DNA from 4 places in the Synechococcus sp. MU1651 genome. Region 1 is predicted to be linked to each of the others. Evidence: predicted binding sites of a transcription regulator. Region 1 holds the regulator's gene; each other region holds the start of a gene.
The links. Region 1 encodes NtcA, which controls nitrogen genes in cyanobacteria. Its sites were predicted from a motif close to GTANCNNNNGNTAC; they were not measured.
Positions count from the first base shown of each region.

Region 2: a site for NtcA is predicted at 4,386-4,399, ahead of NCN05_RS04545 (DUF4278 domain-containing protein). Genes of this name have one in related genera too.
Region 3: a site for NtcA is predicted at 2,825-2,838, ahead of NCN05_RS04580 (circularly permuted type 2 ATP-grasp protein). Genes of this name have one in related genera too.
Region 4: a site for NtcA is predicted at 5,938-5,951, ahead of NCN05_RS04605 (molybdenum cofactor guanylyltransferase). Genes of this name have one in related genera too.

Region 1 covers NZ_JAKUHJ010000012.1:31,526-39,572, reverse strand. The annotation lists gene NCN05_RS09510 (alpha-mannosidase) at 1-82, shown strand, start outside; gene psbN (photosystem II reaction center protein PsbN) at 70-210, opposite strand; gene psbH (photosystem II reaction center phosphoprotein PsbH) at 295-495, shown strand; gene NCN05_RS09495 (TatA/E family twin arginine-targeting protein translocase) at 505-735, shown strand; gene pth (aminoacyl-tRNA hydrolase) at 750-1,367, shown strand; gene NCN05_RS09485 (DUF3146 family protein) at 1,367-1,624, shown strand; gene NCN05_RS09480 (RuvC family protein) at 1,602-2,048, opposite strand; gene NCN05_RS09475 (DUF3084 family protein) at 2,045-3,196, opposite strand; gene ntcA (global nitrogen regulator NtcA) at 3,224-3,940, opposite strand; gene rph (ribonuclease PH) at 3,999-4,742, opposite strand; gene NCN05_RS09460 (cob(I)yrinic acid a,c-diamide adenosyltransferase) at 4,888-5,487, shown strand; gene dcd (dCTP deaminase) at 5,487-6,080, shown strand; gene thyX (FAD-dependent thymidylate synthase) at 6,091-6,813, opposite strand; gene NCN05_RS09445 (thioredoxin domain-containing protein) at 6,858-7,433, opposite strand; gene NCN05_RS09440 (hypothetical protein) at 7,497-8,000, shown strand.
Region 2 covers NZ_JAKUHJ010000003.1:88,088-96,134, forward strand. The annotation lists gene ureE (urease accessory protein UreE) at 1-130, opposite strand, end outside; gene NCN05_RS04520 (urease accessory protein UreD) at 236-1,171, shown strand; gene NCN05_RS04525 (urease subunit gamma) at 1,190-1,492, shown strand; gene NCN05_RS04530 (urease subunit beta) at 1,503-1,823, shown strand; gene ureC (urease subunit alpha) at 1,827-3,536, shown strand; gene NCN05_RS04540 (type 1 glutamine amidotransferase) at 3,551-4,291, shown strand; gene NCN05_RS04545 (DUF4278 domain-containing protein) at 4,483-4,650, shown strand; gene NCN05_RS04550 (hypothetical protein) at 4,731-4,949, shown strand; gene NCN05_RS04555 (DUF1028 domain-containing protein) at 5,033-5,707, opposite strand; gene NCN05_RS04560 (Zn-dependent hydrolase) at 5,704-6,993, opposite strand; gene asnB (asparagine synthase (glutamine-hydrolyzing)) at 7,088-8,047, opposite strand, start outside.
Region 3 covers NZ_JAKUHJ010000003.1:96,638-103,091, reverse strand. The annotation lists gene NCN05_RS04590 (transglutaminase family protein) at 1-275, opposite strand, end outside; gene NCN05_RS04585 (alpha-E domain-containing protein) at 248-1,243, opposite strand; gene NCN05_RS04580 (circularly permuted type 2 ATP-grasp protein) at 1,237-2,712, opposite strand; gene NCN05_RS04575 (sodium:solute symporter family protein) at 3,030-4,460, shown strand; gene NCN05_RS12505 (hypothetical protein) at 4,478-4,606, shown strand; gene NCN05_RS04570 (aspartate/ornithine carbamoyltransferase family protein) at 4,768-5,883, shown strand; gene asnB (asparagine synthase (glutamine-hydrolyzing)) at 5,893-6,454, shown strand, end outside.
Region 4 covers NZ_JAKUHJ010000003.1:103,851-111,897, reverse strand. The annotation lists gene moaC (cyclic pyranopterin monophosphate synthase MoaC) at 1-83, opposite strand, end outside; gene NCN05_RS04630 (carbonic anhydrase) at 80-778, opposite strand; gene NCN05_RS04625 (hypothetical protein) at 831-1,142, opposite strand; gene NCN05_RS04620 (nitrate reductase associated protein) at 1,421-1,888, shown strand; gene NCN05_RS04615 (nitrate reductase) at 1,869-4,100, opposite strand; gene NCN05_RS04610 (NarK family nitrate/nitrite MFS transporter) at 4,183-5,724, opposite strand; gene NCN05_RS04605 (molybdenum cofactor guanylyltransferase) at 5,987-6,583, shown strand; gene NCN05_RS04600 (GTP 3',8-cyclase MoaA) at 6,580-7,623, shown strand; gene NCN05_RS04595 (redox protein) at 7,703-8,047, shown strand, end outside.

The sequences.
Region 1 (8,047 bases):
GGAAGCCGACTCAATGGCCGCTTCTGCCGTGGTGATCACCCCAGGAGAACTCGTCTCCCTGGTGGTGGATCAGTCCTCGTGATCGTCGAACGGGTCGTCGAGTGCTTTTGATGGAGGGCCAAAGGCCTGATACACGCCAAATCCGGTGAGACCGAACAAAACGGCGAGTACGCCAATGGCGACGGACAGGGCTGGGGACGACGTTTCCATCACATCTCTCGACAGGATCAACCCCGAACCGGAGTCGGCCCCTACAGTATCGAGACTTCAAACCACCCGAGACCCAGCGTCGCCATGGCACAACGCACCCGTCTGGGAGACCTTCTCCGCCCACTGAACTCCGAGTACGGCAAGGTGGTTCCCGGCTGGGGCACCACTCCTGTGATGGGCATCTTCATGGTGCTGTTCCTGGTGTTTCTGCTGGTGATTCTTCAGCTGTACAACAAGTCCCTCATCCTCGAGGGCATCAACGTGAACTGGAACGGTCTCGGCTGATCTGCACCCATGAACATCTTCGGCGTCGGTCTCCCCGAAATGGCGGTTATCGGCGCCGTTGCCTTGTTGGTTTTCGGGCCGAAACGCCTGCCTGAGCTTGGTCGGACTCTTGGTAAAACCCTGAAGGGCTTCCAATCCGCGTCCAAGGAATTCGAACGCGAGATCAACAAAGCCATGGCTGAACCGGAAGTGTCCGGTGAGGCTGCGAAGCCGGTTGAAGAACTTCCCCCCAGCGACTGAGTCGTTCCAGCGGTATGACCACTGATCTCAAGCTGGTGGTGGGTCTGGGAAATCCGGGTGCGAAATACGCCGGCACCCGTCACAACATCGGGTTCATGGCCCTCGAGCTTTTGGGTGAGCGCTCTGGGTTCAGTTTTCGTCAGCAAGCCAAGTTGCACGGTCTTGCAGCTGATACAGGGGTTGGTGAGCAGCGGCTGCGCTTGCTGATGCCTCAGACCTACATGAATGACAGCGGTCGTGCCATTCGTGCGGCTCTCGATTGGTTCGGCCTGGAGCCTCACCAATTGCTGGTGCTGGTGGACGATATGGATCTTCCGCTGGGTCGTTTGCGGTTGCGGGCCCAGGGCAGTGCCGGCGGGCACAACGGTTTGCGCAGCACTATTCAGCATCTCGGGACCCAGGCGTTCCCCAGGCTGCGGATTGGCATTGGTGCGCCGGCTGAGAACCCTGCCGAACGCCGCGCCCGAACGGTTTCCCATGTTCTTGGTCCGTTCAGCAAGGTGGAGCAACCCTGTGTTGGCGCAGTTCTCGATGCTGTTCTGGATGGGATTCAACGTCTTCAGCGCCAGAGCTTTGAGCGCGCTGGAACCTGGATCAACGGGTTCCGCTATGACCTGGAGTCGGTCGACTGATGCCGGCACTTCCGGCGACAACGGCCCATTTGCGGGTGCTCCGTCAGTGTTTTCAAGCCAAGTGCGTGGAGGGTGAAGTTTCTGCTGGAGGGTTTGAGTGGCAGTTTTCCTGGGCCTTTGATCGCGGTGAACTGATGGTGGAGCCATCCCTGGGACGTGCCCTGATCGAGGATGCCTTGCGGAGGTTTCTGGTGCGTTCTGATTACAGGCTGGAGCCGGGGGGTGATTACACCTTCATGGTCCGGGCCAGGTTCTGAGCGAGAAGGTGGGAGCAGGCTCAGGCCATTTCAGGCGGCATTGCAGGTGCTCCTCAAGCATCACCAAAGCTGCAACAGCATCCAGATCCACCGGTGGAATGCGCAGTCCTGCCGGCAGCATCCGTCGCCAACCTCGAGCCGGCCACAGCGCCCAGTAACGCTGTCTCGCCCTCAGGGTTGTTCCCTGCTCCGGAACCACAGTGAGATGGCCCAGCCGTTCCAGTCGCTGGATCCAGGCTCGGCTTCCCGTGCCATCGCCGATCAGGATGCGGTCGAGAGTTTGGTCTTGATTCCATCGCTCCAGCCAGGGTTCGACGGCCTCCGGGGCCAGCACATGCCCTTCGCGCACGAGGCCGAGCTGAAGATCGGCCAGCACAAGACCACATTTGCAGCGGCCTGGATCGAGGACGGCCACCCGTTTCATGGGGAGGCCTGAATGGTGACCACGACAGGATCGGCACTTTCACTGACCTCTGCGGAAATCACTTTCAAGACCACGCTTTGGCTGGGTCCTTCCATCAGGGTCTGGACCAGTTGGGAGAGGGCTGATCCATCGAACTGAAGGCCTTCGGTCAGAGATCCCCGCCGCTGCACTTCGGCATAGGCCGAGGCCAGGAGAAGGTTCAGCCGTGTGCGAATGCCCTCTGAGGTGCGTTCATCCGGTTGCAGTGTGGTGGTGGCCAGTACATCTCCGCGTTGGGTCACCGGCCGGTTGGGACGCACCTCGGGGAAGGCGTACACCGCCGTTTCACCCCGCAGCACATTGGTGGCGGAGCGCAGCGAGATCACCCAGGTCTCCGGTTTGCGGATGATGCTTTGCAGGCGTTCCACATCGCTGCGCGGAACGCGGATCAACTGGCGTTCGGGTGCTTCGCCGGGCCGCACTTTCCCGTAGGCGTTGAGATTGGCCTCCTGCAACAGCCTGTCGACAGCCTGTTTGGCCTGGCTTGGAGCATCGAGTCGAACCGTTGCTCTTGCCAAGGTCTGTCCGCTGCTGATCACCACCGATCCACGCCGCAAGGCGACCAGATTGCGTTCCAGTTGTTTGAGTTCCTGCTCACCGGCACGGATGCGGCTGCGAACGCTGTTGAGTTCGGCTTCCGTGCGCTGGATGTCCGCATCGCGGGAGGCGATGTCCTGGCTGAGACGTTCACGTTCGGCTTCGAGTTGGGCCAGCTCCTTCTGCAGAGGAGCCAGTTGGAGGCGCAGGGTGTTGGCCCGTTGCTGCGATTGCTCGAGCTCAATGGCGATCCGTTTGGTTTCCGTTTGGGTCTTGTCCCGTTCCCGCTCGGCTGCCTCCAGCTGTTGACGGCTGTCCTGGAGTTTCTCCTGCAGGGCATCCAGTTCAAACAGGCCGACCCGCAACTGCCGGCTCACCAGAAGCATCAGGCCAAGTGAGAGTGCGCTGATCAGGCTGCCGGTCAACACCGTGATCAAAACGGCGGTGCGCCGTGGGCGCATGCTGAACAAACTCAGTCGCGCTTTGCCGACGCGGCTGCCCAAGCGGTCGCCCAGGGTCGACAGCACGCCCCCGAGCACCAACAGAACCAGTATCAGTGCCCAGCCGCTCATGGCTGCACAAGTTGGGCGATGGCAGGCCTAGCTGAAGCGTTTGGCCAGCGCGATCGGATCCAGAACCGTGATTTTCTTGCGGTCAATCTGAACCAGACCGGATTGACGCAAGTCTCCCAGCAGACGCGTGATTGTGACGCGTGTTGAGCCAATTGCTTCAGCGATGGCTTGATGGGACAGGCGCAGGTCGATGGTGATGCCCAGCTCATCTGCCACGCCGAAGTCCCTGCAAAGCACCAGCAGGAAGCTCACCAGTCGGGAGGACATGTCCCGATGGGTGAGGGTTTCAATCATCGTCTCGGTCTGCAGAATCCGGCTGGAGAGACCCTGAAGCAAGCGCAGGCCAACGCTGGTGTCTGCTTCGATGGCGGTCTTCACGGAGGTCGCTGGTGCCGTCACCATTTCGACCCGGGTGAAGGCCACAGCGTGATAGAAGCGGTCGGACCGTTGACCTGTCAGCAGCGACAGCACCCCGAAGAGGCTGTTCTCGCGGAGCAGGGCCACGGTGATTTCTTCTCCCGATTCGTAGACGCGGGACAGACGAACGGCTCCCCGGCGGATCAGATACACCCGTTCTGCGGGATCTCCGGGGAAAAAGATGGTCTTGTTGCGATCCACCAGTTCACTGCTGGCGCCATCGAGATCCCGGATGATCTCCAGCAGAGAACGGTTGGCGGGCTCTGCGCTGGGAGCTGGAGCCACCATCTGTGGGGCGTATCGGCTGAAACCTCGGCTACTGGTCATGACAACCCCCTGGTGTGGCGAAGTTACGGAGCCGGCGGTGGCCGGCATGTAGCGGTTATTACGTAACGCTGCTGTGCTCGTTGAAGGCCTGGCGTTGCGCCTGCATCAGGGATCTCAATCCCGGCTCTGCTAGATCCAGCAGCTCATTGAGTTGCCTGCGACTGAAGGGCGCACCCTCTGCAGTTCCCTGTATTTCCAGCAGGCGGCCATCGCCGGACTGCACAATGTTCAGGTCCACCTCGGCTCGGCTGTCTTCGCTGTAGTCCAGATCCAGCAAGGCCTGGCCATCCACCAAGCCCACGGAGACGGCCGCTACCTGATCGATCAGGGGCGATTGCTCTAGGACTCCCTGGTCCACCAGTGATCGGCAGGCTTGGTCCAGGGCGAGCCAAGCCCCGGTGATCGAGGCCGTCCGGGTGCCGGCGTCCGCTTGGATCACGTCGCAGTCGATCAGCAAGGTGCGCTCCCCTAAGCGCTCCATGTCGATCACGGCGCGCAGGCTTCGGCCGATCAGTCGCTGAATTTCCTGGGTGCGACCCGAGAGTTTCATCAGCTCCCGTGATTGCCGCTGTGGGGTTGATCCGGGCAGCAACCGGTATTCGGCGCTGAGCCATCCCAATCCTTCTCCCTTGCGCCAGCGGGGAACCTTGTCCTCTAAGCAAACGCTGCAGAGAACAGCGGTTCGGCCGGTATGAACCACAAGGGAGCTCAAGGCAAACCCCATGGGATTCCAGGTCACCGAGAACGGTCGCAACTGCTGCGGGCGACGGCCATCAGTGCGTTGCTCAGGGGATTGGCTCATCGGTGGTGTGCAGTTCGTCAAGCCTCGCAGGCGGTTGGTTCTCGCCCTGTCCAAACACCATGGGTGGTGTCGATCCCCTTGTGGAATGTGATCTCGCCGCTACATTCAAGGTCTTGCCGGGGTCGCCCGGACAGATGCTTTCGTGATGACCACAAGCCTCGCCGACCCCCAATCCTTCCAAAATTCCCTGGATCGGGATCAGCAGGCCTTGCAACGGGCGGGCCTGAGGCCCTTGCCTGCCGTTTCTGATCCGCCACCCCTACATCTGGTGGCTCCCGAAGGGCAGCTGCAAGTGCATACGGCGCCTTATCGAGGCAGTTTCGCCAGTGTTCTCAGCCAGGCCATGCGAGCTGCCGGCTTGGGCAGTCGTGTTCTGATCAGTCAGTTCCTCAAAGGGGGCGTGCAGCAGGGACCGGCCGGCCGGGTGCAGCTCTGCGGAGGCCTCGTCTGGCTGCGGCCGGAAGTGCCACTCTGCCTCTCTTCGCCGGGGCATCCCGGTGGTGCGGAGGCGGTGGCTGAGGTTTGGTCCATCTGCCGTCAGCATCTGATCCAGGGAGATCTCGACCAGCTGGTGTTGGATGAACTCGGCCTTGCCGTGGCCTTCGGATACCTGGATGAAGCGGACGTGATTGCAGCGCTTGAGCAGCGGCCCGCTTCGATGGATGTGATCATCACTGGACCTGCAATCCCCGCCGGTGTGGTGGAGATGGCAGATCAAGTCACGGAGTTGCGCCGAGGTTTCTGATGCTCAAGTGCGATCGCTGGATCACTGAACAGGCCGGGCAGGGAATGATCGAGCCATTCCAGAGCGGTTTGGTCCGTCACCTGGAGCCGGAGCAGAAGCTGCGGCCAGTGCTGAGTTTTGGTTGCTCCTCCTACGGCTACGACCTACGCCTTTCTCCCCAGGAATTTCTGATCTTCCGGCATGTTCCAGGCACGGTGATGAACCCCAAGCGGTTCAACCCGGCCAACCTGGAACCCACTCCCCTGCATGAGGATGAAGACGGGCGATATTTCATTCTCCCGGCCCATTCCTATGGCCTGGGTGTGGCCTTGGAGAAGTTGCGGGTTCCCCCCAACATCACCGTGATCTGCTTGGGCAAGAGCACCTATGCCCGCCTTGGAATCATCGTGAACACCACCCCGGCAGAAGCGAGCTGGGAGGGTCACCTCACCCTTGAGTTCAGCAACAGTTCCGGTGCTGACTGCCGCATCTATGCCGATGAGGGCATCTGTCAGCTGCTGTTTTTTGAGGGTGATCCCTGCTCGACCACCTACAGCGATCGACAAGGCAAATACCAGCATCAACCGGAACGGGTGACGCTGGCCAAGGTCTAGTTCTCTCTGATTAGGGGGCCAAACGCGCCCGGTGCAGCCTGCTTTTTTCGTACCAGGCTGCAAATTCAGGGGCCCACTCCACCATGTGGGGCCACATCAGATCACAGAGCTGGCGGATCTCCAGCTGGGCATCGAGCTTGGCCCGCAGGTCCATGAAGTGCAGGAAAGCCCGCAGGCTGAAGCTCACCACAAAATGCTGGCGGTAGTCGAAGGGAAGGATGCCGCGGGCGTGCTCCTCGGCGAAGCCCGCCCTGAGCAGATCCCTGTAGCGCTCGGCGGCGCTCCGGCAGAGATCAAGATCCTGTTGGCGTAGTGCTTCGGTGTAGGCGTATTTCTTGCCCTGCCGATCGCTGTACTCGCCGATGGGCCGCAGATAGAACACCTCTTCCAGGTCGAGGGCTCCATCCGCTGCACGGCAGATGCGTTCACCGGTGTAACGCATCGACTGCACATCGAAGCTCACCCCAACCCGGTGGGTGCGGGCCTGCTGCATCACCGAGTGCGGGAACCAGCCCACGTTCAGCACGATCTGCGCATGCTCCATCGGGCCGTAGTGGCCGCGCTCTCCAGACAGCAGGCGTTTCACACAGATCTCTCCAGCCCGCTGCTCATCGGGCCAGTTGGCACGATCTCCGGCCACGAATCCTTCGCTGTAGTCCTGATGCATGGCGGCGTACACGCATTGCTGCGGGTTCGGCGTAGCTGCAATCAGATCGACCCGAAAGCGGTCCATGGGAGCGTCAGAGTGACGAGTTGTGGTGATCATGGCGAGGCGTGTCAACCATGGCTGCGGGGCCCCGCGTTGGCTGGGCTCGAGGCCCCTGCCATCGCGTTGTTCGCAGAGGGGGGCGTCAGCAGCTGGCTGATGTTGCCGACGCCAGGCAAGGCCGGCAACGGCTGATTTTCAAGCAGTGCTGTGGTGAGCAGCTGGAGTTCCTCAGCGCTGCGCAAGCCGAGGGATCGCCCCTTGGCTTCCCCCTCAGCGTTGAAGAGGTTCAACTGGGGAATGCCATTGACGTCGTAGCGATCAACCAGATCTTGCCAACGGGGGTTGTCGACGTTGACGAGAACAACATCGAGTCGATCGCGCGATTGCTTCTCCAAAGCCAGCATCGAAGGTGCCATCTCTCTGCAGACCTGGCACCAATCGGCGTAGAACTCGATCAGCGTTGGGCGTCCGTTGGTTAACGCTGTTTGTGGGTCGAGGGATCGTCTCGCCAGCTGCTCCATCGGACTTTCGCTCTGAATGCCACCGCGTAGGACAACCAGGCCCATGGCCAGAGCTACCGCAATCAGCACCAGCACCCATCGCTGCGCTGTGCCCAGGGGCGAAGACTCCGGGGTGCCTGTCATCGCACGTCAACCACAGCGATCACTCTGGCAGCTCCTTCGAAAGGCCGCCGCTACCTTGACGCCATGCCAATTCTGCGACTGCTGAGCCTTCCGGTTCGGGCGCCGTTGCTGACGGTGCTGTTTCTCGTTGCGGTTGTGCTCGGCAACCATTGGCAGATTGTTCAGCCCTCCTTCACGTCTCTCTATGGCGTGAGTGCGGCCTGGTTCTGGTGTCTCGTGCTGCTGCAGACGCAGGTGGTTGTCGTCTTCTGCACCATGCCCGATCTGCTGTTGCGCCAGGTGTCGTTGCTGATGGCGTCGAGCCGGGTGATGACGTTGGTGGTCACGCTGCTGGTGGTGATCACCGGTGGCATCTATCTGCTGAAGCTCAATGTGCTCACCGACGTGTTGATCCTGGCCTCAGCCGTGCTGTTGGCCAGGCTCGATCTCATCCGCATCGGTGTTCTGCCCGCCGCCGGGATCTGCCTGCTTCTGATGAGTTTGGTCGTGATCGCTGGCATCGTCGCCGGCACGCTTCTGCTCCATCCCAGCGCCAGTCTCGTTGCAGAACGATTGATTGCCGCCTAGGTAGCCGAGCAGATTGTCCAGCACTTTCTTGGTGTAGAAGCGTGTTT
Region 2 (8,047 bases), on a different contig from region 1:
GACGACCGCAGGAGGTGGTTCGACGGCCCCGCAGCACCGTGCGCTCTTCGGCCGTTAACGGCAACTGCAGGGTGGCCGTGGCACTGCTGTTCTGCAGGCGCTGCTCGAGCACGACCACCGCATCCGTCACCAGCAGCTCCTGTCCAGTTCCACAACGAAAGCGTGCCGATCAATCAGCAGCGCTTTGGTGTGCATTGCTACAGAGTTGAAGCCGGTGGCAGCGGAGCGTGAGGCCATGCAACGTCTCGATCCCTGGCACGGCCGCTGCGAGCTGCAGTTTCATGCCACCAACGGCAGCACCAAACACCAGGCGGGCTGCACGGCTCCGTTCAAGCTGCTTCGCAGTGAACGCGGTGAAGACGGACGCTGCGAGCTGCCGGTGCTGCACACCGCCGGAGGCCTGGTGGGCGGCGATCAACTCAGCCTGGACTTCAAGCTTGAGACCAACAGCCGGGGCCTGATCACCAGCGTGGCGGCGCAGAAGGTTTACGGGTCGATCGGCCGTAGCCGCCTGCAACCCGAGGGCTGCTTTGCCCATCAACAGGTGCGCTGCTCACTGGCCAGCGGCAGTGACTTCGAATGGCTACCGCAGGAACTGGTGCTGTACGCCGATGCCCTGTTCGAGCAGCAGCTTACGGTGACCCTGCCCCAGGACGCCTCCTTTCTAAGTGCAGAGATTGTGCGCCTGGGCCGAACCGCCGCCGGCGAAACCCTGCAGCAGGGACGGTGGCGCTCGAGCCTCACCATTCAGCGCCTCGGAGGCAACAGCCCAACCTGGGAGCTGGCGGATCGGGTGGAGCTCGGCGGCGCCAGCCTGGACAGCCCGCATGGACTGGGAGGCGAACCGGTGTTCGGAACACTGGTTTGGGCCGCACCGATGGCCATGGGTGCCGAAACAACAGCAGCACTGCTGGAGGGAGCGCGGGCCGACCGCGAAGGCCTGACGGGCAAAATGCGCTGCGGCGCCCTGAATCAGGGCCTGATTGCTCGCTATTCCGGTGAGTCGAGCCGTGATGCCCGCTTCTGGTTCAGCCGGATCTGGGAGCGAACGCGAACGATCCGGGGGCTGGCACGGCCTCGCATCCCCAGGGTCTGGCCCCTGCAGGAACAGCCTCTGCGCCGACAAACGTCCACTGTGAACGCTTTCGAGGCTGCAGCGGAGACACACTGAAGAAGACCGAGCTTCGCCATGCATCTCAGTCCCCAGGAAAAGGACAAGCTCCTGATCGTGACCGCGGCACTGCTTGCTGAGCGGCGCTTGAACCGTGGCCTGAAGCTCAACCACCCCGAAGCGGTGGCCTGGCTCAGTTTTCTGGTGCTGGAAGGCGCCCGTGACGGCAAGAGCGTGGCAGAGCTGATGCAGGAAGGCACCACCTGGCTGCGTCAGGACCAGGTGATGGAAGGCGTGCCCGAGCTTGTCCATGAGGTGCAGATCGAGGCCGTCTTCCCCGATGGCACCAAGCTCGTCACCCTGCACGACCCGATTCGCTGAGGCAGAACCCATGGCACCTCTCATTCCAGGCGAACTGCTCCCAGAACCGGGTGAACTGGAACTGAATGCAGGCCGTCCCGTCACCACGGTGAGTGTCTCCAACAGTGGCGATCGGCCGGTGCAGGTGGGCTCCCATTTCCATTTCGCCGAAGCCAATGCCGCCCTGCAGTTCGACCGGGCCGCAGCCCGCGGTCAACGGCTCGACATCCCCGCCGGCACCGCCATCCGCTTCGAACCTGGCGACAGCCGCGACGTGAACCTGATTCCCTTCGCCGGTGCGCGACGCGTCATCGGCTTCAACGGCCAGATCAACGGACCTCTCGACGCCTGACCCATGCCCTACCGCATCTCCCGCCAGGCCTACGCCCAGACCTACGGACCCACCACCGGCGACCGGGTTCGCCTGGCCGACACCGATCTGATCCTTGAAGTCGAGAAGGACTACACCGTCTACGGCGATGAGGTGAAGTTCGGCGGAGGCAAGGTGATCCGCGACGGCATGGGCCAGTCCCAGACCCCTCGCGCCGAGGGCGCCGTCGACACGGTGATCACCAATGCCCTGATCCTCGACTGGTGGGGCATCGTCAAAGCCGATGTCGGCCTCAAGGACGGCCGCATCGTCGGGATCGGCAAAGCCGGCAACCCCGACACCCAGGAAGGGGTGACGATCGTGGTGGGCCCCGGCACCGAAGCCATCGCCGGGGAAGGACACATCCTCACGGCCGGTGGCATCGACACCCACATCCACTTCATCTGCCCCCAGCAGATCGAAACGGCCCTGGCCAGCGGCGTCACCACCCTGATGGGCGGCGGCACCGGCCCAGCCACAGGCACCAACGCCACCACCTGCACCCCCGGCGCCTTCCACATCGGGCGGATGCTCCAGGCCGCTGAAGGCCTGCCGGTGAACCTCGGCTTCTTCGGCAAAGGCAATGCCAGCACCCCGGAAGCCCTGGAAGAACAGGTGCGCGCCGGCGCCTGCGGCCTGAAGCTGCACGAAGACTGGGGCACCACCCCCGCCACCATCGATGCCTGCCTGTCGGTGGCCGATCGGATGGATGTGCAGGTGTGCATCCACACCGACACTTTGAACGAAGCCGGCTTCGTGGAAGACACGATCGCCGCCATCAAGGGACGCACGATTCACACCTTCCACACCGAAGGCGCCGGAGGTGGCCATGCCCCGGACATCATCAAGATCTGCGGCGAGGCCAACGTGCTGCCCAGCAGCACCAACCCCACCCGGCCCTACACCCGCAACACGCTCGAGGAACACCTCGACATGCTGATGGTGTGCCACCACCTCGATCCGAAAATCCCTGAGGACGTGGCCTTCGCCGAATCACGGATCCGGCGCGAAACGATCGCCGCCGAAGACATCCTTCACGACCTGGGCGCCTTCTCAATCATTGCCAGCGACTCCCAGGCCATGGGCCGCGTGGGGGAGGTGATCACCCGCACCTTCCAGACCGCCCACAAGATGAAGGTGCAGCGTGGTGCATTGCCAGAAGACTCCGCACGCAACGACAACCACCGGCTGAAGCGTTACATCGCCAAGGTGACGATCAACCCAGCGTTGGCCCACGGCATCAGCAGCGAAGTGGGGTCGATCGAAACCGGCAAGCTCGCCGATTTAGTTCTTTGGAAGCCGGGCTTCTTCGGCATTCGCCCGGAACTGGTGGTGAAAGGCGGTTCGATCGTCTGGGCCCAGATGGGCGACGCCAACGCCTCGATTCCCACCCCAGGCCCGGTGCACGGCCGGCCGATGTTCGGCGCCTTCGGCAAGGCGCTTGCTCCCAGTTGTCTCACCTTCGTGAGCGAAGCGGCCATGGATGCCGACATCCAACGTCAGCTGGGGCTGGAGCGCACCTGCATGGCGGTGAAGGACACCCGCAGCGTGGGCAAGAGCGCCCTCAAGCTGAATTCAGCGCTGCCCAAGGTGAGCGTGGACCCGCAGACCTATGAGGTGTTCGCCGACGGTGAACTGCTCACCTGCGAGCCCGCCGAGGTGCTGCCCCTCGCCCAGCGCTACCTGCTGCTTTGAGCCCCACGCTGCTGGTGGTCCAACACGTGGACCACGAAGACGCCGCACTGGTGGGAGAGCTGGCGCGGCAGCGGGGCCTGACACTCGAGATCCTGCGGCCTGACCGGGGCGACCCACTGCCGGACCCCAGGGCGTGTGCCAACAGCATCGCCCTTGTGCTCGGTGGTCCGATGAGCGTGAACGATCGCGACCAACCGGGCATGGACTGGTTGCTGCAGGAACTGGACTGGTTAAGGGCCTGGCACCAGCAACGCCGACCGGTGCTAGGCATCTGCCTCGGGGCACAGCTCCTGGCTGTGGCTGCAGGGGGCAGCGTGCAACCGCTGCAGGTGGGAGCACCGCCGCAGCAGCTGAAGGAACTGGGGCTCAGCGCGATTCACTGGGTCGCGGACCCAAGTAACGAGGCCCTGCTCAAGGGGCAACCAAGCAGCAGCCTGGTGCTGCATTGGCATGGTGATCGCATCCACCTCCCGACTGATGCAACCCTGCTGGGTTCTTCACTGCATTGCGCCGAACAGGTGTTTCGGATCGGAGCCCACGCCATTGGCCTGCAATGCCACCTCGAGATCGACGGTGATGCGCTTGAGCGCTGGGTCGCCAATGACCACGACTACGTGGTGAGCGCCCTTGGAGCTGAAGGGCCCGATCGCCTGATCCGGGACTGGCGCAGGCTGGGCACCACGCTTCAGGAACAAGGCCGAAACTTCTTCAATGCTGTGCTCGATCAACTGATTGAGATCAGCCAAACCCACTAATTCCTACGCACAAAAATAAACAAAACCAAAAACTTTTCTGAAGAGGTATCAACCTGAACACCACCGCGGGATCTGCAAGAGTTTCAATATTTCTGTAGCAACAGCTACCGATCGTTCACTTCGCATCGCGCGAAGCGCACTTCGCCTCAGGCCATGGAACGGGGACCTGAGCTTGCTTCGAGGACCATCCAATGACCACCCTTCTCTATCGCGGGCATCAGTACCAGCAAAACAACGCCACTCAGGGCAAGCCCGGGGTGCAGCTCGTTTACCGCCGCAACGTGTACCAAGCCCGCCAGATCAACAACCACCGCACTCCGGTGCAGCTCGTTTACCGCGGCGTGGCCTACACGCGCTAGGCCAACTTCTCAATCCGTAGCAACTCGAACATTCCAGTTCCGAGAACTGAGGCGTAATAGACCCAGCTTCAGCAACGACGTTGGATCTCATCGCTTCTCGCCTCGACCAAGGCCTCGTGCAGGTGAATCCCTCCAGCGTGCACGGCGTGTTCTGGCTGCAGACCCACTTTCCGTCTCAGGAATGGGATGCCCTACTGTCTGGGCAGGCTGCCTTTGGCATGGACTGCATCGATGACTTGATCACTGATGCACGTCAGGCCGGCCTGAACGTGGAGTGGGAGGCATCCGTCCCCAGCTGAACACTCCGGAAATGAATTCCCTGAAAGCCCTGCACACGGCTGTGTTGCAGGGCTTTTTTAGTGGCGTGACCGATGGTGAATGCTCAAGCCACCAAACGGTTGAGCATCGGCAACTCAGACAGTTCATCCCTCCACTCCTGGGCCCAGAGGGCCTGACTGCGCTCATACACCTCCATCAACTGCTCCACGGCGCGCTCGTGAAAATCAACGCGCAGATCCAACAGAGGGAAAGCCGCTTCGCCGCTCACCTGCACCGCCGCTGACGTGCAGAAGGGAGAACGATGGTCACCGCCGGCCGCTTCCCCGGCCAGCAGAGCCAGCATCAGGCGGCGGCCCAGTTTCAAGCTGGGGTCGCTGGTGAGAAAGGCCTGCTCCATGGCTGCCAGCACGCCCTCATCCACCAAGCAATTGCCGGCAACAGAAAGATCACGCTGATGGCGATGCCCTGCCCAAGGGCCGCAATCCTGCCCCGTCCAACAGGCCGTACGACCGTCAAGATCGATCAGGTGAAACTGACGCCGGTCACGGTGCTGATCATCCGCAAGAAGGCTGGTGAGAACGCTCTCGGCATCCGAACTCTGCTCCAGGCGCTCAAGGCCACAAATCCCCAGATACGGATTGGTGTGAGCCTGGGTGGCGACGGCACCAACCCCGGCGCGGATGTGAGGCACGGTGGATCCAACGGCCAGATGAAAAGTGGCCACAGCAACACCAAAGCGACCGTTGCTGGGGTCCCGGGCCAGGATCGAAAAAGTCACGGCAGCTGACGGTCGAGCCGCAGCAACGTTTCCAGCAGCACCGCGGTCCCCGCCCAGCACTGCTCGTCACTGGTGAACTCTGCAGCGGAATGACTCAGGCCGCCCCGGCTGGGCACAAAAATCATGCCCATCGGCCAACGGCGGCCAACCTCCTGCGCGTCGTGGCTGGCGCGACTGGGGAGATGGCTGTGAGACAAGCCGAGATCGGCCGCGGCCTCCGCGATCGTGGCCATCACCACAGCATCAGCAGGGGTGGGATCAACACTGAACTGGGGGTCCACCGCGATCGGACAGCCCGTTTCAGCACCGATGTTCTCCACCTGCTGCATCAACTCCTCCACCAATTGATCGAGAACGGCCGGATCCACATCCCTAAGGTCAACCGTCAGGGCGACAGCACCAGGAACAACGTTGGCGGCATTGGGCCAAACCTCCAGTCGGCCCACCGTCGCCACAGGATCTCCGGGATGACGGGAGGCCATGGCCTCAACGGCAAGAACAATCCGCGAAGCCGCCACGAGAGCGTCCTGCCGCAACCCCATTGGTGTGGTGCCGGCGTGGTTGGCCTGGCCCTTCACATTGATGCTGAATCGACGCTGACCAACAACTCCCTCAACAACACCGATGGCATCGCCGCGTTGCTCGAGAACACCGCCTTGCTCAACATGCAACTCCAGGAAAGCGGCATAGGCCTCATCGGAGCGTCGCGCCGAGGCCAGGGAGGGCCAATGGCCGCCGATGCGCGCCAGGTTGTCCTGAATCGGCTGACCATTGCTGGTGGCATAACTCTCCGGGTCGTCGGAGGCCGTGCCCGCCAAGCCCTTGCAGCCCACCATGGTCGACTCCTCGTCGGCAAAGGCGATCAACTCGATGCCGTGCCGCAGGCGCAGGCCCTGGTCTTGAAGAGCGCGGCAGGCTTCCAGACCGGCCAACACCCCCAGGGCCCCATCAAAACGTCCACCGGTTGGAACCGTGTCGAGGTGCGACCCGGTCACCAACGCGGGGCGGTGGGGATCCAGGCCTTCCAGACGTCCGATCAAGTTGCCAGCGGCATCAACACGCACCTGCATGCCGAGCTGCTTCATCCAGTGGGCCAGCAACTCACGGCCCTGCACATCCTCCGGCGAGAACCCGCGTCGACAGACGCTCCCATCGGGCTTGGCACCAATACTGGCCAGCTGCTCAATCGTTGCAACCAAACGATCACGGTTTGGTCGCGCCGCAATCTTGACTGGCTCGACCCGCGATGCAGGGGTGGTCGGAGAAGCCGAGATGAGCGTGGGCAATGCCGTGACCTTCAGTTCAAAGGAACCAGTACCTTCACCTGAAAGGACCGATCGGCCTGTAGCTAGCGCAACGATTTAACCCTGATCAAAGAATTCAAACGGGCATCAGCACCCGCCAGCCCAGGCGGTCCGCCTCCCGGCGGGCCAGAGCTGGCACGTCTTCCGCCACAAACATGCGGTGCAGCATCTGCACTCCCAGCAGGTGATTGATCACCGCATCCATCTGCACACGCTCAGCATCGGTGGTGGCCGGGTCCTCGTGACGGGCAAACAAGGCACGCACACCGGCTTTGCTCAACAAACCAGCGGCATCGATCGCCTCATCACTGAGGTAATCGTCGGCGAGCTGCTTCATCTGCTCCCACTTCTCAGGCTCCGTGTGGGCTGGCGGTGCCATGAAGGCGAACTTCTCACGCCGGTACAACACCTCCGGCAACAGGCCCGCCATGGCTTCCCGCAGCACGTATTTCTCGGTTTTCCCCTTGATCCGCAGTTCGGGCGGCACCTGCACCGCCACCGAGGCCAGATGGTGATCGAGGAAGGCGGGTCGCGCCTCCATGGAATTGGCCATGTCAACCCGGTCGCCACCCCAGGTGAGGATCTGACCCTCCAGCATGGTCTTGATCCAGACGTACTGGGCCTTGTCCAGGGCATGGCGCCCGTCCAGTTGATCCGCATCCAGTTGCGCGGCAATCGCCTTGCCCGGGGAGTAACCCTCCAGGGCCTTGGCGTGGGACTCCGCCAGAAGCTCCGGCACCAAGGGCGCGCAGGCCAGCCAGGGCTGCAGGCAACTGGGGGTGAAGCCGACCACCGCATCGAGATCGGGGTCATCCACCTGATATTCAGCCAGCATCGCCCCTTTCACCAGGGCATTGGACTGCTGCAGCAGGCTTTCCCAGCTGGCGCGCTCCTCCTGCGGCAGGTCATCGAGACCGTGGAGGAACATGTCGCGGCGGAAGGCGGGATAGCCGCCGAACAGCTCATCTGAGCCTTCGCCAGTCATCACCACCTTGTAATCCACATCATTGACATGGCGGCTCATCAAGAACTTGGC
Region 3 (6,454 bases), on a different contig from region 1:
CAGCTCTCCAGTGGGGGTGCTGGGCGGGTCTCCACCAGGCTGCGGGCCTCAAAGATCAGTTCGTCAGTGCTGCCGAGAAAGCGGAGCCGTTGGATTTCATCGCCGCTGGCGGCCACCAGTTCCCGACTTTGCTCCGGTTCCGGCAGCACGTTGAGTTGGTGCTCCAGCAGGGTCTGAAACCCCTGCCCTCGAGGCCTCAGACAAAGGCGATGTTCTCCGAGGAACACCGGGGCGTCATACCGATACGTCAGGCGGTGAACGATGAGAGCACGCATGCGGGATCGGTGGGGGTGGAATGGAGGTCGGCGCTGGTGAAGTAGCGGGTCTGAATCAGGTTGTGGAGTTGGTTGAGGTCCTGCTGAAGCTGGTCAATGGCTTCATGCAGACCGGCTTCGATCAGGTTGTCGATCCGCACATAGCTCCAGCGGGCCAGGAGTTGTCCGCGCAAGCAGTCGAGGTCATCCGGGGTGTATTGGTTTGGCTGCTGCTGAATCTGTTGCAACGTGTCGCTGATGCCCTGCAGGCAGTACCTCACCGAGCGAGGAAAGATGGGGTCCAGCAGCAAAAAGCGGGCCACGGAGGCAGGGCTGATCGCGTGCTGCATGCTCTGCCGGTACATCTGATAAGCCCCCGCTGTGCGCAGCAGGGTGATCCATTGCAGTTCATCCAGCACGCCGCCCACCTCCTCAGGGGAGGGCAGCAGCAGGAAGTATTTGACGTCGAGGATGCGGGAGGTTTTATCGGCCCGTTCGATTAGACGTCCCAGCTGACTAAACAGCCAACTCAGATCACGGCTCAAAGTGGTGTCGGTGATCCCGTACACGAGCTGGCAGCCGCGGCGGATGATCCGCAGTTGCTCCTGCACCGGTTCCCGCCAGATGTCTTCGTCGTCCTGCAGGCTCCAGTGCAGATCATTGATCTGCTCCCACATCTCCGTGGTGATCACATCCCTGATCTGCCGTGCGTTTTCCCGCGCCATCGCAATGCAACTCACGATGCTGTTGGGATTGCTGCGGTCCAGCAGCAGGAAGCGCACCACTTGTTTGGGCGTGGCACCGGGGTAGGCCGTATCGAAGCGGTGGCGATCCCCCGTCACCTCCACCAGCGGCAGCCACGGTTCGGCGCTGCCCGGAGGACAGTCCAATGCCATCGCTTCACTCACTTCCAGAAAGCGCGAGATGTTTTCGGCGCGTTCTAGATAGCGGTTGATCCAGTAGAGCGAATCGGCAACGCGGCTCAGCACGGCACAGCCTCCTGGGCTTGCGGTGCTGCCATCGTTTGATCGTCGACGATCCAGGTGTCCTTGCAGCCGCCCCCCTGGGACGAATTCACCACCAGCGAGCCCCGCTTGAGGGCCACGCGCGTCAGCCCCCCTGGACTCACCCAGCTGCTTGCGCCGCGCAGCACATAGGGGCGCAGATCCACGTGGCAGGGGTAGAGCTCTCCGTCACTGAGGGACGGCACTGTGGAGAGTTGCAGCGTGGGCTGCGCGATGAAGTTGCGGGGATTCGCACGGATCTTCGTGTCGAAGTCCGCCAGCTCCGATCGGCTGGCCTGGGGGCCGATCAGCATTCCGTAGCCCCCAGCTTCCGCCACCGACTTCACCACCAGTTGCTCTAGGTGTTCGAGCACATAGCGCTGATCGTCTGGCCGGGCACAGAGGTAGGTGGGAACGTTCTCGATGATCGGCTCCTCATCGAGGTAGTAGCGGATCATCGCCGGCACGTGGGCATAGATCAGCTTGTCGTCGGCGATGCCGGTGCCAGGGGCGTTGGCGATGGCGACCCGTCCTTGCCGTAGCACTTCGATCAGGCCCGGCACCCCCAGCATCGAGTCCTTACGGAACACAGTGGGGTCAAGAAAATCATCGTCGATGCGGCGGTAGATCACATCCACGGGTTCCAGGCCATTGGTGCTGCGCATCCACACCCGTCCGCCTTCGCACACCAGATCGCGCCCCTCAACCAGGTGAATGCCCATTTCTTGGGCCAGGTAGCTGTGTTCGAAATAGGCGCTGTTGAACACCCCGGGCGTCAGGATCGCCACGCGGGGGGTGTCACTCCAGGGCGCCAGGTCTTGAAGGGTGCGCAGCAGATGGGAGGGATAGTCGTCGATCGGTTGAACGGCACGTCCTTCGAACAGGCCAGAGAACAACCGTTTCATCACCCGACGGTTCTCGAGGAAGTAGGCCACCCCTGAAGGACAGCGCAGGTTGTCTTCCAGCACCCGCCAGGTGCCCTTGCCGTCGCGGATCAGGTCGAGCCCGGAGATGTGGCACCAGCGGTTGAGGGGCAGGCTGATGCCCTGCATCTGAGGTCGCCAACCGGAGGAACTTTCCACGTCTTCCCGTGGGATCACACCGTCGTTGAGGATCTGCTGGGGGCCATAGATGTCAGCGAGGAAGCAGTCGATGGCTTCCAGGCGTTGCAGCAGTCCCCGCTCCAGGGTCATCCAGTCGCTGCGGCCGATCAGCCGGGGCAAGGGATCGAAGGGGAGGATTCGTTCGCTGCCTTTGAGCCCGGAATCGTTGAGGCGGAAGGTGGCGCCGAGGCGACGCAGCAGCTGGCTGGCTGAGGCATGGCTGCGGTTGAGCTCAGGCAATCCCATCTGCCCCAGTGATGCCAGTAGTGGGGCCAGATCGGCGCGTGGTGTGGCCGTTTCACCGCAGAAATATTCGTCGAATCCGACCGTCGGTTTGTAGTCGGTGAACATCCTGATCGCACAAGCGAGGCGTATCCAAGGCGTCGCCCCAACCCCCTTCGGGTGGTGGTTGCTACACATTCCGCAATTTCAGGCGACCAGGCGCTGGTCACCTGTTGTTTGGGTATCCGTAGGCACCTGAATCGAGGCCATGGGGCCAAGGGCAGGGTGCCTCCTTTGCTTATCTGTTTCTGGAGTTCAAACGCTCTTCGCCTTGGATGAATTGCTCTGGGCGCGTCTGATCTTTGCCCTTGGTGCCGTTGTGACTGCGGCGACGGTGGTGATGATTCTGCGCGGACACTTGTATTGGAACCGCAGGGGGTCGACGGATGCCCGCTGACTCGGTTCCCTTCCTTCAGCCCGGGATCGCCTGGGCGTTGGTGGTGCTGTTCTCTGTTCTCTGGGTGGCGCTGGGGATTGCCTGGGGCCGGCGCGGTCAAGGCAATGCTGATGACTACATGCTGGCGGGGCGCAACATCGGGCTTGCCCTGAGCACGGCCACGTTGATGGCCTCCTGGGTCACCGGCAACACCACCCTGCTCGCCCCTGAATTCGGCTACAAAACCGGCCTCTGGGGCATGTTCAGCTATGCCCTGGCCGGGCTTGGCCTGATTCTGTTCGCCCCCCTGGCCTCGCGGATCAAGCAGTTGATGCCCAACGGGCGCACCAGCGGCGACTTCATTCGCCTGCGCTACGGGCGTCTGGCCTGGTGGGTGTTCATGGTGATCACCGCGATCTACACCCTGGGCTTTCTGATGACCCAGGCGATGGGTGCTGGCCTGCTGCTGCAGGCGCTTTCAGGCTTTGATTACCACGTGGGAATGGTGGTGGTGATCGGTGTCGCCACCGTCTACACCCTGTTCGGCGGGATGCGGGCCGTGATCGGCACCGATTTCATCCAGTCGCTGTTGATCATGGTCCTGCTGGCGGTGGTGGCGGTGCTCGCCTTCCGTCAATTCCCGATGCCTGAGGTGCATGCCTCTTTGGTGGCCCGGCATCCCGATCGGCTTGATTTGCTGCTGCCGGCGGGCTTGTTGATTGCCTGGAATTCCGCCCTCTTTTCGATGGGCGAGGTCTTTCACAACAACATCTGGTGGTCCCGGGTTTTCGCCAGTCGGCGCTCGGTGGTGATGACCTCCTTCGTGTTGGGTGGAATCGCCTGGATGAGTGTGCCGATGGTGACGGGCTCCATTGGCCTGGTGGCCCTGGCCCGTGAGTTGCCCCTCGAGCAGGTGAACATGGTGTTCCCCGTGATGGCAGCCGATCTGCTCGGGGCCGGCGGCGCGGCCTTGGTGTTTGTGGTGGTGTTTGCCTCACTCACCTCCACCCTCGATTCCTTGTTGGCATCCACCGCCGATCTGTTGGCGGAGGATGTGTACTTCCGCCTGTTGCAACCTCAGGCCAGCGACCTGCAGCTCAAGCAGGCGGCGCGGCTCATGGTGGTGGGACTGGCCGTCGTCACCCTGGCGTTGTCCTGGCCACGGCTGGATTCGCTTGCGTCGGTGCTGTTTTTCACCGGTGCCCTGGTGGCATCCACGGTCTGGCCGGTGGCCTGCGGTTTGTACTGGCGTACAGCCAACCGTACGGCTGCCATTGCGGCCATGCTCGCCGGCAGCGTTGTGGGCCTGCTCGCCTATGTGCTGATCGCGCCTTACTGCGCTGCTGTGTTTTCGGCGGCCGTGTCGGCGATTGTGATGCTGATGGGCAGTCGGTTCTGGCCGGAACGCTTCGACTTCACCTTGTTGCAGGAGGAGGGATGATCCAAACGCTTCCTTTGATGGCCGGCCTTGTTGGTCTGTCCGGCTTTCAGTTTTTGCTGGTGGCCAGTCAGTTCGCCCTGGTGCTGTCGGTGCTCGTGTTGCTGCTGATTTGGTGGGTGGAGTGGCGCAATGGCCGGGTTTGGTGATGTCTCCTTTAGCCGTCCACCCCAGCACAATCCTTTCCGGATCTTTGCTTAAGAAGCTGCTTCTTCGTGGACGAAGCAGTGTGGTTGTTGTTACCGGTGAAAGATGTAGTTCCTGGCTTTAGCACTCGGTTTGGCAAACAGAGTGTTGATCCGATCCCGCTATGGCACAGGCCAAAACAGCAGTTGTGGACGCGTCTTCGGTTCAGATTCGGTTTGAGCCGATGGGGCCCGATGTCTACGGGCAGAACCAACCCCAGGAGCTGCTGGCTGCCATTGCTGAAGACGTTGAGCCTTTGAAGGATTTGGTGGATCAGCACGTGGTGTCGATCCAACCGTTTCGCCCCGAGGTTTTGTTGCAGGTGTTTCGGCTGGCGGCGAAATTTGAGAGCAATCCAGATCGCTATTGCCGTCACAACACGCCGCTCACCGGCAAGATTCTGATCAACGCGTTTTACGAACCGAGCACGCGCACGCGGCTGTCTTTTGACAGTGCTTGGCACCGACTCGGCGGTACTTCCATCAACATCACCGACAGGGCCACCACAGGGATCGCCAAGGGCGAGTCTCTCGAAGATGTCGCCCATATGTTCAACAACTACGGCGATTGTGTGGTGCTTCGGGACAGCGATCCCGGTGCCGTTTACGCGATGACGTCCACCCTTCGGATCCCGATCATCAACGCTGGAAATGGGATCGATGAGCATCCCACCCAGGCGATGGCCGATCTGTACACGATCTTCAAGTGGCGCCCCAAGCTCGCTGAAGCTGAAGTGGCACCCGCTGATCGGATTCGCATTGGGATTGTCGGAATCCCTTCGCGGATGCGAACGGTTCGCTCCCTGTTGAGGATCCTGGCCAAATTCCCGCAGACCGTGGACGAGGTGGTGGTGATTCACGCCCCCGAGTTGGAGCCGGATCAGCCGCTGTTCGACCCAGGACAGTTGGAGGAGCTTGAAGCTTGTGGCATGAAGGTGCGCTCCAGCACGGATCTTCAGGCTGAAGTGCCCGACTTGGATGTCGTTTACATCAATGCCATTGCCTGGGTCGGCGACTCCTATGAAGTACACGGCGGAGGATTCCGCCTCACCTGCGACATGCCGTTCAAACCGGAAGCGATCGTGCTCCATCCCTTGGCGCGGGGAGCGGAACTCAGCACCTGCCTGGATGACACGCCCCACAACTGGTATTTCAGCCAGGCCAGGGGAGCCGTGTTCCTGCGGATGGCCCTGCTCACCTGCATGGTGGATCGGGCCGAACGCGTGATGGATGTGATCTGAGGCGGGCTGATGTGCGGAATCGGAGGTGTTTTCAACGCAGACCGTCAACAGACGGTGGACCGCCAGCTGCTGGTCAACATGGCGGCGATTCAGGCCCATCGCGGGCCCGATGGCTTCGGCGTTGAGGTGCTCGATCAGGCCGGCGTCGGCTTCTGCCATGCCCGCCTTTCGATCATTGACCTGAATGAGTCACGGGCCCGGCAGCCCTTCCTCACCGATGACGGTGAGGTGCTGATGGCTCATAACGGTGAGTTCTACGACTTCCAGCGGATCAGGGCTGACCTCACCGCCCAGGGTGTGCGCTTCAGCAGCAAGAGCGATTCCGAGATCCTGCTGCGGCTGTATCAACGCCAGGGCTTGGACGCGACGCTGCCCCTGTTGCGCGGTGAGTTCGCTTTCGCCTTGTTTGATCGGTCCGAAGACTGCCTCTACCTGGTGCGGGATCGCTTCGGCATCAAACCGCAGTACTGGGCGATGACGCCTGAGGGTCTGGTGTTCGGTTCTGAATTGAAGGTGCTGTTCGCCCATCCGGCGGTGGAGCGACGTTTTACCTCGGAGGGTCTGTTCCACC
Region 4 (8,047 bases), on a different contig from region 1:
TCGCGGTGGGTGGCCGGACGGTCCCCCACGTCCACCATGTGAACCTCGCCTTGCTGGTTCAGATGACTCAGGTTTTGCGTCATTCGATCAAGCTGACAACACCGCTGTTGAGTTGGAAACAACCCACCACCAGTTTCAGCGCACCGCTGGCTTTGGCCTCAGCCAGAACGGTGCTGCGTTGAATCAAGGTGGAGGCGCTGGCGAGGGCGTTGCGCCTCACGGCGTCCTCGAGATCGTTGCTGCCGTTGATGTTCTCCCGGATGGGTTGGATCAGCCGGTCCAGGGAGGGGGTCAGCGGGTTGGCGTCCATCGCCGCCGTAACGGCTCCACAGCCGCTGTGTCCCATCACCATCAGCAGCGGCGTTTTGAGAATGCTGACGCCGTACTCAATGGAGGCAATGGCTTCGGTGAATGCGGCGTTGCCGGCGTTGCGGATCACGAACAGTTCGCCAGGGGTGGTGTCGAACACCCAGTTCGGCGACACCCGTGAATCAGAGCAGGTGAGCACGGTGGCCCAGGGATGTTGGCTGGTGGCCAACGCCCTGGGGGAGTTGAAGCAGCGCGGGTCGGGATCCGCCGTTCGGGGCGTCGTTCCGTTGTTTTGCTCGGCCAGGCGCCAGGCCTCGGCAAACCGGCGGTTCCCCGCCATCAGAGCCTCGAGTGGATCATTCGGGATGCAGAACCCCTCCTCTGCTGCCTCAACGGGGCGCGCTTGCATCAGGGCGGCCAAGGCCAGGCCGCCCGTTCGCTGGAGGAAGTGACGGCGCTGAATCCCCATGCCGGCACCTTATGCGGGCCGGCTGGTGGGCTGTGCCACGTGGGCAGTGCGATCAGCGCTCGCCGAAGGGAGCCCAGAGGGTGGCTTCGGAGCCCACAACAGGCTCAACGGCGGGCTGGATGGCGGCAGTGGGTTGGGCTGTTGCGCCTGCGGTGGCACTGGCGATGTCGCGCTCGGCCAAGGGAGCCCAGAGAGCGGCAGGACCGGCAATCACCGGCTCCACGCCAGCTGCACCGGCCTGAACGGAAGCCGTCTGGCTGCGCACCAGTTGCACGGCGAGGGAACCCACGATGAAGGCACCCAGGAAACCGGCGGCCAGGGTGATGGGGCTGCGGCCGGAAGCGGACGAGATGCTGCTGGTCACGGCAGAAACTCTTTGAACAGAGCTTCAGTATGGAAAAAATTGGTGTGAACGACTACTAAACGGGTTAAATTGTGTAGCGGAATTAACAGTTTCTATGGGATCAAAGCCCTGCATGGGCTGCTGTTGGAGTGCTTCAGCCGTGACCCATCCATGGGACATTCCCAGCAGCATTCCGAGGGAGAGGGCGAAGCGCACAGACCAACATTTGTATCGAGGTAAACATCTCTGTTTCCATGGACTTCCGTTGTCATCATTGACACCGATCAAGGCTTTGGTTGATGTCCAGCCGCCGTAATTCCGCCAGCCATTGCTTTGCCTTTGAACAGGACTTCATCGGCAACTGGCGCTGCATCCCTCTGTGTGTGCGACGCAAATTGGATCTGTGTGGGGTGAAGTTGAAGCTCAACCACTGGCTTGAACTTTCCCAGGAGCAACGTCAAGCCCTGGTGGATTGGCCGGATGGGGCTGATGCTCTCGAGCAGCTTCGCCAACACCTGCGCGATTGCACGCGTTCCATGGCCGATGGCATGGCCAAGGATCTGCCACCGGTGAGTGGTGCCCCCTGGCAACAGCAGGCGGAGCTGCCCGCTGTGGTGCAGGAGGCGGCCATAGTGCGGGGTGTGGTGCTGACCCTGGAGCAGTGGATCCAGCTCAGCGAGCTGGATCGCTTTGCCTTGTGCAAGTTGGTTCGGCCTGGGCACGACCACCACAACCTTGAGGCAGCCTTCAGCGAAGTGCTGGTGTGAGCAGCCGGCGCAGGGCCTCCAATCGTCCTTTCTGCTGTTCAACGGGCTTCACCGCCGAGACGGCGGGAGCCACGATCACTGCGCAGGCCTTGAGTTCAGGCTGCTTCGACACCGGGCAGGCCTCGTCGTGCATGAGGGTGTTGGCTTCGCAGGCTTTCTCCTGGGCGAATCCCCAGTGCATCGGCAGGAAGACCGATCCACGCCGGATCCGATCGGTGACTTTCACTGTGGCGGTGAGGTGACCGCGGCGTGAGCTGATCGCCGCAAGTTCGCCGTTGCGCAGTTTCAACTCCTGCGCGTCAACGGGGTGAATCTCCAGCAGCGGCTCGGGATGCTGTTTCATCAGCCGTTCCACCTTGCCGGTGCGGGTCATCGTGTGCCACTGCCCCAGGTAGCGGCCCACTGTGAGCACCAGCGGATAGGTGTCGCAGGGGGGTTCCGCCAGTCCCAGCGGTTGATCGGTGCTGAAGCGGGCGCGTTTGTTGGGGGTGGCGAACAGATGGTTTTCGTAGAGGCGTTTGGCTTCTGTGGTGGGGCTGCTGCCGCTGGGATAGGGCCATTGCTGCGGTCCTTCGTCTTCCAGCAGCTCATGGCTGAGGCCGCTCACATCGCAAAGCCTGCCCTGGGTGAGAGCCGTGAATTCGGCGTAAACCTCAGCCGCTGATTCGAAGTCGAACTGCTCGCTGTAGCCCAGGCGCCGGCCCACCTCGGCAAACACCTCCCAGTCGGGACGGCTCTCGCCGAAGCGGCGCCGGTAGGCCGGGCAGTAAGTGACCCGCCGTTCGGAATTCGTCATGGCGCCGGCCTTCTCGCTCCACTGGGCTGCGGGCAACAGAAGATGGGCGTAGTGGGACGTTTCCGAGTCGGCGTAGGCCTCGCTCACCACCACCAGCGGGCACTTGTGCATGGCAGCTTTGACCCGGTCGAGATCCGGGAGGCTCACCAGGGGGTTGGTGGCGGCCACCCACCACAGATCCAGCGCCTCCTGTTCCATGGCTTCGATCTGCTGCCAGGCCGCCAATCCGGGCTTGGCGTTGATTCGTCCTGCCGGCAGCTTCCAGGCCTGTTCCACTTCGGCGCGGTGTTCGGCGTTGGCCACCAGGCGGTAGCCCGGCAGCAGGTGGGCTAGGCCTCCGGCTTCGCGTCCGCCCATGGCGTTGGGTTGGCCGGTGAGGGAAAACGGGCCCGCTCCTTGCTTGCCGATCTGGCCGGTGAGCAGATGCAGATTGATCAACCCCTGCACCACGGCCGTTCCTTCACGGCGTTGGTTCACTCCCATCGACCAGAGGCTGAGCACCTTCTCGCGCCGGTGGAACAGAGCCGCCACTTCCCGCAGGCGTTTTTCGGGGATGTTGCAGAACAGGGCCACCCGCCTTGGGGTCCATCGGGCGGCGACGTCAAAAAAGGCGTCGTAATTCTCGGTGTGGTCGTCGATGAAGGCCGGATCCTGGCCGTTTTCGCGCAGCACCAGGTGGGCAATGCCGTGCAGCAGGGCCAGGTCGCTGCCCGGTGCAATCGGAAGGTGGAGATCGGCGGCCTTGGCGGTGTCGGTGCGGCGTGGATCCACCACCACGATCTTCACGCTGCCGGGGTTTTTGCGTTTCCGCTTCAGCAGCCGCTGGAACAGCACCGGGTGGCATTCGGCCGTGTTGGTGCCGATCAGAAACGCCACTGTGCAGTGGTCGAGGTCTTCATAGCTGCAGGGGGGACCATCGGAGCCCAGGCTGCGGGTGTAGCCCGCCACCGCTGAGCTCATGCACAGCCGCGAGTTGGCGTCGAAATTGTTGGTGCCCAGGGCGCCTTTGAGCAGCTTCTGGGCGAGGTAGTAATCCTCGGTGTGGAACTGACCGGAGCCATACATGGCAATGCCATCGGCGTTGCCGCGCCGGGCCACGCTCGCCTGGATCTGGCCGGTGATTTTGTTGAGGGCGTCGTCCCAGCTGATCGGCGCGAAGTCGTCCTCAAGGGTTGGGCGGAACAGGGGTTGGCGCAGGCGGCCTGGGGCCAGGGTTTCGCCGACGGTGGCGCCCTTGATGCAGACCTGGCCAAGGCTGGAGGGGTGTTCGCGGTCGCCGCGGGCGGTCCACATCGGGTTGCCCTCGGCATCCCTTTTCACGGCCTCACCCTTCACGGCAGGAGGCAAAAGCTCCAAGCCACAACCCACGCCGCAGTAGGGGCACTGGCTGCGCACGCTGCGGGGTGAGTTGGTCATGCAGGAACCAAAAAAAGAACAAAACCCGGAGCCGAAGCTCCGGGTCGTTATGCAGCGACAGGGTGCTGCGGAGGGAGATGGATCAGGCGGTTTCGCCTTCGTGCAGGTCTGCGAAGGACCCCTTGGGCTCCTTTAGGAAGAAGAAGCAGAAGAAGGCCACGATCAGACCGGCCACGCCCAGGATCTGGAAGAAGGCACTGTTGGAAGCCGCGATCACCTCGGGGGTGGGTTCGCCGCCGCCGCCCATCCACATCGGCAGGAGGCTGAAGATGGTCAGGTAGGTCACAGCACCAACGTTGCCGTAGGCACCCACCAGGCCGGCCACCTGACCGGTGACGCGACGCTTGACCAGGGGCACCAGCGCGAAGGTGGCGCCTTCACCGGACTGCACGAAGAAGGAGGCGAGCATGGTGATCACCACGGCAACGGCAATGCCGGTGGTGCCGGTGAAGGTGCCGGGCTTGATCATGCTCATCACCAGGTAGCCCACGCCGAGACCGGCAGTGAGGAAGCCCATGGTGTTCTTGCGGCTGCCGACGCGGTCGGAGATCAGACCACCAGCAGGGCGGGCGACCAGGTTCACGAAAGCGAAGCAGGACGCCAGGATTCCGGCGGTGGCCTTCGGCAGATCGAAGGTGGTTTCAAAGAAGGTGGGCAGCATCGAAACCACGGCCAGTTCGGAGCCGAAGTTCACGATGTAGGTGAGCTCGAGGATCGCCACCTGGCGGAACTCATAGCGATCTTCCTTGGGATAAACCTTGTTGCCGAGGATCAGGTCGCGGTTGGTGCGGATGATTCCCCAGGTCTGGAAGGCAAACCAGACTGCGACGGCGCCGAGGGCCAGCGGATAGGTGCTTGCGGTGAGGAAGCCCACCTTGGACAGGCGCCAGCAGAGCACGCAGAGGATGGCTGCGAAGGGCACGTTCATGCCCAGAAGACCCCAGAAGTCGCGCATCGAGGTGACTTCCAGACCTGCGGTTTTCGCAGGGCGCTGATACGTCTTGCCGGGGGGGGTGTCGGTGACGTTGAAGAAGTAGAAGCAGCCGTAGACGGCCGAGACGATGCCGGTCAGAGCGATGGCACCGCGCCAGTTCAGAACAGCACCAGTGGGCAGTTCGAAGCCGCCGGAGAAGGAGAGGAAGCCAGCGAGGGCCACCATGGAGAGGGCGGAGAAGGCGGAGCCGAAGTTGCCCCAGCCGCCATAGATGCCTTCAGCCAGGCCGATTTCCTTGGGCGGGAACCACTCGGCCACCATGCGTATGCCGATCACGAAGCCGGCGCCAACGATGGAGAGCAGCAGACGGGCCACCACCAGCTGGTTGAAGTCCTGAGCGGACGCAAACAGCAGGCAGGGAATCGCCGAGAACACCAGGATCGAGGAGTAGGTGATCCGGGGTCCGAATTTGTCCAGCAGCATGCCGATCAGCACGCGCGCCGGAATGGTGAGGGCCACGTTGCAGATGGCCACTGTGCGGATCTGACCAACGGTCAGACCCAGGTCCGCTTTCACGGTGGTGGCTAGAGGGGCCAGGTTGAACCAGACCACGAAGGTCAGGAAGAAGGCGATCCAGGTCAGGTGAAGGGTTCGGTACCTGCCCTGGAACGACCAAAGGTCGCCAAGCATTGAGGAGAAGAGAAGGAACCTCGGGCTTCAAAAGGAAAGGTGCCCGGGGATGGCAAAACGGTCGAAAAGAGAATCCGTTTAACTCGCGCAGTTAATCAATTCGCCGACCCCTTGTTTGGTTGGATTGGTTACCGATTTGTGTTTTTGTGTTTCCGGGCAAACATCAATGGGGCTGATTGATCGGATCAGGTGATCTTGTGCCGCAGCGGTTTGGTAGCGGTTGCGACTTTTGTGGGTTGTTGGACTTTGCTGGTGCAGATTGTTGGTCGACGATGTGAATCAAGGCTTGCGGGTTTGTGTGCTCAGTGGCGGAAGCAGCCGTCGCATGGGGCGTGACAAGGCCCTCTTGCCGCACCCCTCCGGTGGTGTCTGGCTCACGGCCCTGGTCGACCAGCTGTTGCCGCTCGGTCATCCGTTGCAGGTGTTGAGTCGTCATCCCGTGCACGCAGAGCTGCTGGCCCACCGGCCCGGATGTTCCGTGCTGCTGGAACCCCCTCCCTGGAATGGCCCCCTGCAGGCGCTGGCCAGGCTGTTGCCGTCTCAGCCTGGAGAGGCCTTGTTGGTGCTGCCGGTGGACATGCCGCGTTTGCGCACGGCCGTTGTCCAGCAGCTGATCGCAGCCTGGAATCGTGCCCCGGAGCAAGCAGCGGTGGCCCATGACGGGCAACGGCTGCAGCCGTTGCTGGCGGTGATCCCCTCCGGTTCTCCCTTCCGCTCCTGCCTTGATCAGCAACTGCAACGCGGAGAGTTGCGCTGGATGGACTGGTTGACCTGCGTTCCCCATCAGGCGGTGCGCTTGCCTGCGGAGGCGTTGGTGAATGCCAACTGCCCTGCAGATCTGGCAGCGTTGGAGGGATGAGCACGTCGCTGCCGCTTGCAGACCGCCTCAACCGGCCCATCGGGGTGCTGCGGTTGTCGCTCACGGCCCGTTGCAATCTCGCCTGTCCGTACTGCTGTCCGGATGTGGAGGAGCCCCCTGGCCTGCTCACCCTTGAGCAGCAGATTCGCGTGATTCGTGTGGCCACGCGCCTGGGGGCACAAACGTTGCGGCTCACCGGTGGAGAGCCGTTGTTGAGCCGGCGTTTGTTGCCTTTGCTGGAGGCGGTGGCGCAGGCCCGGCGGGATCGTTCGGATCCGATGGCCGGTTTGCATGCTGTAGCGCTCACCAGCAATGGGGTGCTGTTGTCGGAACCGATGGCGCGGGCGTTGCGTGCCGCAGGGCTGGATCGCATCACCATCAGCCTGGATGCGGCGGAAGGGGAAGCAGCGGCGCGCATGGCTGGCCTCCAGGGTGGTGCCGTGGCTGGGGAACGCCTGGTGCGCCAGGTGCAGGACGGCATCGCGGCGGCCTGCGCCGCTGGCTTTGACCCCTCACGCGGTGGGCTCAAGCTCAATGCCGTGATCCAACGGGGGATCAATGACGATCAGCTGGTGCCTTTGGCCGCTTTGGCCCGGCAGCAGGGGATGGAGCTGCGTTTGATCGAATACATGGATGTGGGCAACCGCAACCAGTGGACGCTGGACCAGGTGCTGCCGGCGGCGCAGATGGTGGAGCACATTCATGCCCGTTGGCCCCTGGAGCCTTTGGGTCGACCGCGGGGTGGCACGGCCCGGCGTTGGCGCTACGGCGATGGCGCTGGATCCATCGGTGTGATCGCCTCCATCAGTGAGCCGTTCTGCGGGGATTGCAACCGCTTGCGTGTCACCGCCGATGGGCAGGCGTTCACCTGCCTGTTTTCTGCTGAAGGCACCGATCTCAAACCCGCGCTCGCGTCGGAGCTTCAGCTTGAGCAGGCCATGCGCCAGCTCTGGCAGCGGCGTCAAGACCGCTACAGCGAGGAGCGTGATCCAGGCGCCGCTGCGTCAACCCATGCGGAAATGGCGTATCTGGGGGGCTGAACCGTCGTGATCGTCACCGTTTTTGCGTGATGCCCTCGGTACAACGGGGCAGCTGAAGGATCCCTCAGGATCCATCGACATGTTTGAACTGCTGGCCTACGAGCGCTTCCGCGACACCCCTTCGGTTCGTTTTTTCGACGTAACCGTGGACACCTCGAATGCGCGCGACCTGGTGATTCACAGCGGCCCGGCGGTGTCGCCCCCCAACGACCCGCAGAGCGGAGCCTGGCAGTTCTATCTGCATCCTCATCAGGAAGACAATCTGCTCGCGGCCAGTGGCGGCAGAACCTTCTTCCTGGTGAACCTGGCCTGGGAACAGCCGTTCCACATCGTTCGGCTCGAGAGCGGTGGTGACATCCTTCGCATCCCTCCTGGCACATTCCACCGTTCGATCTCCGATCCCGATGGTTCCGTCGTTCTGAAC